2 regions of the Caulobacter sp. FW305-C-30-S16 genome follow, and region 2 is predicted to be linked to the other one. Evidence: predicted binding sites of a transcription regulator. Region 2 holds the regulator's gene; the other holds the start of a gene.
The links. The regulator LexA, encoded in region 2, represses DNA repair genes until DNA is damaged. The targets are predictions, from matches to a motif close to ATGTTCNCNANNTGTTCT.
Positions count from the first base shown of each region.

Region 1: the regulator LexA is predicted to act here: its motif matches at 2,186-2,203, upstream of AC3WJT_RS16985 (ImuA family protein).

Region 1 covers NZ_JBYSYH010000005.1:119,022-123,216, reverse strand. Annotated here, with positions in the region: gene AC3WJT_RS16990 (DinB/UmuC family translesion DNA polymerase) at 1-1,290, opposite strand, end outside; gene AC3WJT_RS16985 (ImuA family protein) at 1,397-2,173, opposite strand; gene AC3WJT_RS16980 (acetyl-CoA carboxylase family protein) at 2,281-4,195, shown strand, end outside.
Region 2 covers NZ_JBYSYH010000003.1:329,934-334,128, reverse strand. Annotated here, with positions in the region: gene AC3WJT_RS13690 (ComEC/Rec2 family competence protein) at 1-2,012, shown strand, start outside; gene lexA (transcriptional repressor LexA) at 2,206-2,907, opposite strand; gene AC3WJT_RS13680 (hypothetical protein) at 3,089-3,337, shown strand; gene trpC (indole-3-glycerol phosphate synthase TrpC) at 3,334-4,125, opposite strand; gene trpD (anthranilate phosphoribosyltransferase) at 4,122-4,195, opposite strand, start outside.

The DNA of each region.
Region 1 (4,195 bases), on a different contig from region 2:
GATGCGTTCGGGGCCTTCCGACAGTCGCACCCGATGGCGTCGGCCGCGCCAGGTGAAGGCGACCGGCGGCTCGTCGGGAAGTTCGGCCACGGCGGTGATCGCCTCGGGATGCGCCAGCAGCCGCAGGGGTCTTGGCCGGTCCGGACTCCAGCGCGTGGCGGCCGCCGGCGTCATCGGCGCGACGGCGCGGACGGCGCGCTCGGGCACATGGCTCTCGAACACCTCGGCGCGCCAGACCTGGGCCTCGCCCAGCCGGTTGCTCAGCCGGTCGACCAGCGCCGTCAGCCCCTCCTCGGCCATCGCCGCGCGGCTGTTGTCGAGCTGGCCCTGGGCGGCGGAGACCAGCTCGACCCCGTCGGCCGTCAGAGTCACGATCTCGATGCCAAAGCCCGGATCGATGGTCTCCAGCTTCGGCGCGAACAGCCGGGTCAGGGCGCGGGCGTCACGGCCCAGGGTCGAGAGGCCGACGCTGACGGGGAAGGCCTTTCCGTCGAGCCGGTGGAAGGTCAGCGTGAACCGCCGCGCGCCGCGCGCCTCCGTCCGCAGCCGCTCGCAAAGCCGTTCGGCGATGTCGCCGGCGACCCGGACCAGGTCATCCAGCTGGCTGATCGGCTCGGCGAAGGCCAGCCGGTCGAACCAGGGCGTGGGCGGGCGACGATAGACCAGCGCCTCCTCGGCGTGACCGAGGGCCTGGTCCAGCCGACGCACCACCAGCGGCCCGAACCGCCGCGTCAGCTGCGCGCGCGGCAGGCCTAGCAGACGGTTGATGCGGGTCAGGCCGAGGCGCGGAAGCTGGGCGGTGGCGGCCGCGTCCAGCCGCAGGGCGGCCACCGGCAGGGGGGCCAGGAGAGCGGACTGGCCGGCCGACGGGATCACCACAGGGCCCTCGCCATACCGCGCCAGGGCCCAGGCCGCGCCGGCGGTGTCGGCGACCGCGCCCTGGGCCCGGATGCCGTTGGCGGCCAGCCGGGCCAGCAGGTCCTCCAGCATGGCCGCCTCGCCGTCCCACAGATGGGAGACGCCGGTGATGTCGAGGAACAGGCCGTCCGTCCCGTCAAGCGCCACGGCGGGCGAGAACCGCACGCACCAGTCGCCCAGCGCCTTCAGGGCCGCCGCGTCGCCCTCGGGGTCGGCGTCGTGGGTCTGCAGTTCGGGAACCAGCGCGGCGGCGTCCGTGGCCTTCTGGCCGGGATAGAGGCCGAGCGCCCGGGCTGCGGCGTCCAGGGCGTGGAGGCGGCGGGTTCCGTGCTCGGTGATGAGGAGGGCCAGGGGATTTTTATCACCACTCATCCCGGCGAAGGCCGGGACCCAGGCTTTTTCTGACCTGCCCGAGCCAGCCTGACCTGTCCCGAAAACACCCGGGTCCCGGCCTTCGCCGGGATGAGCGGATTTGGGATCAGGCCCGGAGGCGGACGCGGTCTTCCGCCGCCACACCGTCACCGGCCAGTCCGGAAGCCACAGCGAGAGGATGCGAGCCATGGTCAGCCTCCTGCCGCCATTCAAAGGTCCATTCGCCGGGACGACCGCCCCGGCAGCGTTCGAGAGCCGCGGTCCAGCGGGGCGGCCCCAGTCCCGGTTCGCCCGGCGGCGGATCGCTGCTCGCGGCGCTGACCCGCCAGCGGGTGGAAGCCGCCGAGCCGGTCGTAGCCTTGCGGGATGCGCCGCCAAACGGCCGTCTGCGGATCACGAACCCGGTCGCCCCGTGCTTCTCGCAGGCCAGTTGCAACCGGCGGCCGGCGGTCAGATCGACGTCCTCAATCTCGGCGGCCACGGCCGCGACGCCGGCCGAGCCGAGCGCGTCCTCCAGGGCCATCAGGGCTGCGGTCTCGTCGCGGACCCGCACCTGGATCAGCCGTCGGGCCGGAAAGCCCAGCGTCTCCAGACCCGGCGCATAGAGATCGTCCCGCCGCAGGATCCAGACCACCGCCCCCTGCGCCGTCAGGGGCAACGCCAGCAGGGCGGCGAAGCCGGCGGTGGCTGCGCCGGTCTCCGTTTCCATCCCGCTTCCGGTCAGTTCATGCCAGCGGCCCAGCGGCAAACCCCCGCCCGGCAGGCAGTCGTCGACGCGGGCGTCGCCGAACGGCAGAACCGCGGATGGAGTCCGAGTCCCCGCTTCCAGAGCGGCGATCTGGCCCTTCACGGCCGCGAGGCGGGCGAGCCGCGACGCCGGCATGACTGTTCTCCAATGTTCTACTTTTGTTCTCGCGCTGCGGGGTTGGAGAGTCAAGCCGGGACGCTATGGTGCGTTCAAACGGCCGTATGAGCCGACGGAGGTTTCCCTTGAGCTTCAAGCGCGTGCTGATCGCCAACCGCGGCGAGATCGCCATCCGGATCGCCCGGGCCGCGGCGGAGCTGGGGATCGTCAGCGTCGCCATCCATGCGCAGGACGACGCCGCCTCGCTGCACGTCCGGTCGGCGGACGAAGCCGTCGCCCTGAACGGCTCCGGCGTGAAGGCCTACCTCGACATCGACGGGGTTATCGCCGCGGCGAAGGCGGCGAAGTGTGATGCGATCCATCCGGGCTACGGCTTCCTGTCGGAGAACGCCGATTTCGCCCGGGCCTGCGCCGCCGCGAAGATCGCCTTCATCGGCCCCGCCCCCGAGGCGCTGGAGCTGTTCGGCGACAAGGCCAAGGCCCGCGCGCTGGCGGCCAAGGCCAAGGTTCCGGTGCTGGCCGGCACGGGCCCCATCGACCTGACCGGCGCCAAGGCCTTCTTCAGGAAGAACGGCCCGATGATGCTCAAGGCCGTGGCCGGCGGCGGCGGGCGCGGCATGCGCATCGTGCGGACCGAGGCGGAGATCGAGTTCGCCCTGGCCGCCTGTGCGCGAGAAGCACAGGCGGCGTTCGGCGACAGCGCGGTCTACGCCGAATGGCTGGTCGACCAGGCCCGTCACATCGAGGTGCAGATCGTCGCCGACGGCCGCGCCGTACTGGCGGTCGGTGACCGCGACTGTTCGGTCCAGCGGCGTAACCAGAAACTCGTCGAGAGCGCTCCGGCGATCCTGCCCGAGCCCCTGCGCAAGGCGCTGCACGAGGCGGCGGAGAAGCTCTGCGCCGCCGTGAAATACCGCACCCTCGCCACCGTCGAGTTCCTCGTCGACAGCAAGGGCGGCTTCGCCTTCATCGAGACCAACGCCCGGCTGCAGGTCGAGCATACGGTCACCGAGGAGGTCACGGGGCTGGACCTGGTGCGGACCCAGTTCGAGCTGGCGGCGGGCAGGACCCTCGTCCAGCTGGGCCTGACCGAGGCGCCGAAGCCGCGCGGCTTCGCCGTGCAGGCGCGGGTCAACCTGGAGACCCTGACCGCCGATGGCTCGACCCTGCCCGGCGGCGGACGGCTGGCCGTCTATGAGCCGCCGAGCGGTCCGGGCGTACGCGTCGACGGCTACGGCTATGCCGGCTACGTCACCAGCCCGGCCTACGACAGCCTGCTGGCCAAGGTTATCGGTCGGGGCGAGAGCATGATCGCCGCCTGCGCCCGGACGGCCCGCGCGCTGGGCGAGTTCCGCCTGGACGGCGTGGAGACCAACGCCCCGCTGCTGCGCGCCGTGCTGGCCGAACCATCGGTTACCGGCGGGACCGCGACGACGCGCTTCCTGGAAACCAGCCTGCCCGAACTGCTCGCGAAACTGCCGGCGCCGGAGGCCCGGATCGTCGAGGCCTCGCCCGGAAGTCCGGAGGCGGCGTTCGAGAGCCTCGACGGCGCCATCGACATCACGGCGCCGCTGCAGGCGACCGTCGGCGTCATCGAGGTCGCCGAGGGCGACCTGGTGGCGCCCGGCCAGACCGTCGCCATCCTCGAAGCGATGAAGATGGAGCACGTCGTCACCGCCCCGGAGGGCGGCCGGGTGGTGCGCATCGCCGCGAGCAAGGGCGAGACCCTGATGAAGGGCCAGCCGATCCTGTTCCTCGAACCCGCCGACGTCGCCGCCGACGCGGCGGCCGAGGCGGCGCTGGTCGACCCCGACCACATTCGGCCCGACCTGCAGGAGGTCATCGACCGGCACGCCTTCACCCTGGACGCCAACCGACCCGAAGCCGTGGCCAAACGCCGGAAGACCGGCCACCGCACGGCGCGCGAGAATATCGACGACCTGCTCGATCCAGGCAGCTTCATCGAATACGGCGCCCTGACGATCGCGGCCCAGCGCCGCCGCCGGACGCTGGAAGACCTGATCAAGGCCACGCCCGCCG
Region 2 (4,195 bases):
CGTTCGGCCTGGGCGGGGCCGGATATATGACCCTGAGGGTCGAGCCGCCCCTGTGGCTGGCGATGCTCCTGGCGGTCGCGGCGGTCGCCGCCGCCTGGGCGGCCCGACGCTGGCGCGGAGACGGCCTGATCGTGGTCGCCGCCGTCCTGGCGGCCTTCGCCGCGACCGGGCTGCTGGGGGCCAAGCTCCGGTCGGACCTGGTCGCGGGGCCGATCGCGCCGCCGGCCGACACGCCACGCTGGATTGAGGGCTGGGTCGTCGATGTGCCCAGCCGGGGCGCCGGCGGCATGCGCGTGCTGGTCGCGCCGGAGTGGGTCTCGGGCCTCGCGCCGGAAGAGACGCCGGTGCGGGTGCGGGTCACGTTGCGCGAGGGAATAGCGCCGTCGCCGCCGGGCTCGGCGATCCGCCTGCGGGCGATGATCGGGCCGCCGCCCGACCCGGCCAGTCCGGGCGCCTACGACTTCGCCCGCGATGCCTGGTTCGACCGCGTCGGGGGTGTCGGCTTCTCGCTCGGTGCGCCGGAGGCGGCCGCCCTGTCGCGCCCGCCCTGGCGTCTGAGGATGACCATGGCCATCAACGCGGCGCGCTGGCGGCTGGCGGAGCGGATCGTCGCGCGGATGGGCGAGGCCAGCGGCGGCATCGGCGCGGCGATGGTCACCGGACACGAGGCCTGGATCACGCCACAGCAGACAGAGGACATGCGCGCCTCGGGCCTGGCGCATATCCTGTCGATCTCGGGCCTGCATATGGCCATCGTCGGAGGCTTCGTCTTCGCGGCGGTGCGGTTGCTGGTCGCGCTCTGGCCGTGGCTGGCGTTGAGAGTGTCGGGCAAGAAGGTCGCGGCTTCGGCCGGCCTTCTGGCGGTCGCGACCTATCTGGTGGTGTCGGGCGCTCCGCCGCCGGCCGAGCGCGCGGCGATCACCGCCTCGGTCGCCTTCGCCGCCATCCTGTTCGACCGCCAGGCGATCAGCCTGCGCACGCTGGCGGTGGCCGCGTTGATCATCCTGGCGCTGCAGCCCGAAGCTGCCGCCGCGCCCGGCTTCCAGATGTCGTTCGCCGCGACCACGGCGCTGGTGGCCCTGGCCGAGGCCTGGCCCAGACCGGTGCGGGAGATCTCGACGCCCTGGTGGATCCGCGGGCCGCAGGCGGTCGTGGTCTGGGTGCTTGCGGCGCTGGCGGCCAGCTTCGTGGCGGGTCTGGCGACGGGGCCGTTCGCGATGCACCACTTCAACCGTATGGCCAGCTATGGCCTGTTCGCCAATCTGCTGGTCTCGCCACTGTCGAGCTTCGTCATCATGCCGTTCCTCGCGCTCGGCGGCGCGCTGGAGTCGCTCGGCCTCGGCGGTCCGTTCCTGTGGGTGGCGGGGCAGGGGATCGATGCGATGGTCGGCGTCGCCCACGCGACCGCTGTGCAGCCCGGAGCCCAGATGGTCATCGCCAGCGCGCCCGGCGCAGCTTTGCCGACCGCGTTCCTTGGCATCATGCTGCTGTGTCTGTGGAAGGGCCGTCTGCGCTGGCTCGGCGCGCCGCTGGCGATGGCGGTGCTGATCTGGCCCCGGCCCGAGCCGCCGGACGTCTGGATCGCCTCTGACGGGGCTGCCGTGGCGGTTCGGCAGGGACGGGACGCCATCCTGCTGCGGCCGGAGGCCCGCCGCTTCGCCGCCGACCTCTGGGCGCGCAGGCGTGGCCTTGCGATCAGCGCGGATCCGGAGAGGGCGCGGGACGGCCTGTTCGCCTGCGATCGTTTCGCCTGTCGTCCGGGCACGGGCGCCGACCTGGCCTTCTGGTCGGGCAAGAGGCCGCCGAGGCGGACTGTTTATGATCAGCTTTGCGCGCCCGGCCGACTGGTGATCCTGCGCTCGGATCCGCACGGCCGCGGCTGTGAGGATGCGTTCCTGCTATCCGCGCGCGACTTCGCCCAGGGCGGCTCGGCGGAGCTGTGGCGGACGCCGGGCGGATGGCGGGTCAGGTGGGCGAACGACTTGAGGGGAAGGCGGCCGTGGACGGGGTAGAACCCACGACTAGCCGTGACGCGGAAATCGGCATTGCGGCAGTGACTGGGTCGCCTTCACAACAATCCTCCCGAGCTTCGCTGGGGAGGGGGACCACGCGGAGCCTGGTGGAGGGGATTCCGTGCACCGACTCCCCCTCAGTCACGCTACGCGTGACAGCTTCCCACAAGGGTGGGGAGCATCGCCTACGGGTCTAGTGATACTTGCGGATCAGCCCGACGAGCTTGCCCTGGACCTCGACCTGGTCGGGGCCGTAGACGCGGGTCTGGTACTTCGGGTTGGCCGCTTCCAGCGCGATGCTGGCGCCCTTGCGGCGCAGGCGCTTGAGCGTGGCTTCCTCGCCCATCACCAGCGCCACGACGATCTCGCCGCTGTGGGCCGTGTCGGTCTTGCGGATCAGCACGAAGTCGCCGTCGAGGATCCCGGCCTCGATCATCGAGTCGCCCTGCACCTCGAGCACATAGTGTTCGCCGGCGCCGAGCATGCTCTCGGAGACCAGCATCTTCTCGCGCTCGACCTGCAGCGCCTCGATCGGCGAGCCGGCGGCGATGCGGCCGAGCAGGGGAATCTCGCGGACATCGTTGGCGATGATCGGCGCCGACGAAGCGCTCGGCTTGTCGCCGGTCACGACTTGCGGCTTGAAGGCCTGCCGACCGCCGGACGGGGCGGAGGTTGTCGCCTGCTGCGGCAGCTTGGTGACTTCAAGCGCGCGCGCCCGGTGCGGCAGGCGGCGCAGGAAGCCGCGTTCCTCCAGCGCCGTGATCAGGCGGTGGATGCCTGACTTGGAGGCCAGATCGAGCGCCTCCTTCATCTCGTCAAACGAAGGCGAAACGCCGCTCTCCTTGATCCGCTCGTGAATGAACATGAGCAGTTCGTGCTGTTTGCGAGTGAGCATCTGCCGGGCCTCGTCACCGAATCTGTCGCGGAACAAACCGCTAACAACTGTCGATGTTCTCTAGGCGTTCTTGGTTTCTGTCAAGTTAACGGCCCTGGGAGGCTCAGGGAGCTCACGAAAAAGCGAGGGAACACGGGCGCTTGCTGGTCGTTTCGACGACGTAGCAAGCCCGCGAGAGACCATGTCGTTCACCGAACTGCAGACCCCGATTCCGATGACTGTCGAGGGCAAGGGCCCCGGGCAGGCGATCGCCGTGATCGACTACGGGCCCGAGCATCACCTGATCTGGGTCGTCGCCCTCGACGACAGCGGCGAGATCTGGAGCACGCCCAATCCAAAGGTGCGGATGCAGTCCAACTGGACCATGGGCCGGAAGGTGCGGCCTGGCGGGGACGTGGAATCGCTACGGCCCGCGGCGGTGAGGGGCTAAGCGCCCAGCAACGCCCTTGTCGCTGCTTCCACATCCGCCTGGCGCATCAGGCTCTCGCCGACCAGCATCGCCTTCGCTCCGGAGCCTTCCAGTCGCGCGGCGTCTGCGGCGGTGAAGATGCCGCTTTCAGTGACCAGCAGCGCGCCGGCCGGCGCCCGGTCGGCGAGGCGTTCGGTGATGGCCAGATCGACCGTGAAGGTCTTCAGATCGCGGTTGTTCACGCCTACCAGCGTCGCGCCGAGTGCTCCGGCGCGGTCCATCTCGGCCTCGTCATGCACCTCGACCAGCGCGTCCATGCCGTAGCGGGCGGCCTCGGCCATCAGGTCGGCGGCGAGCGCGTCGTCGATCATCGCCAGGATGACGAGGATGGCGTCGGCGCCGAGCGCGCGGGACTCGGCGACCTGCCAGGGGTCGACGAGGAAGTCCTTGCGAATACAGGGCAGGGCGGTGGCGGCGCGGGCCACGACCAGATAGCCGTCCGCGCCCTGGAAGCTCGGCCCGTCGGTCAGGACCGACAGGCAGGCCGCGCCCCCGGCTTCATAGGCGCGGGCCAGCGCGGGGGGATCGAAGTCCGCCCGGATCAGGCCCTTGGACGGGCTCGCCTTCTTGATCTCTGCGATCAGGGACAGGCGGCCGGGCGCGTGATGACGTTCGAGGGCGGCCTTGAACCCGCGCGGAGCGTCGGCGCCCCGTGCAGCCGCCTCGACCTCGGCGAGCGACCGCGCGGGCTTCCGTTCGGCCACTTCATCGCGCTTGTAGGCGGCGATCCTCGCCAGAATGTCGGTCACGCGGTCACCGCGATCAGGGTCTCCAGCGCCTTCAGCGCCCGGCCGTCGTCGATCACCTTCCGAGCCAACT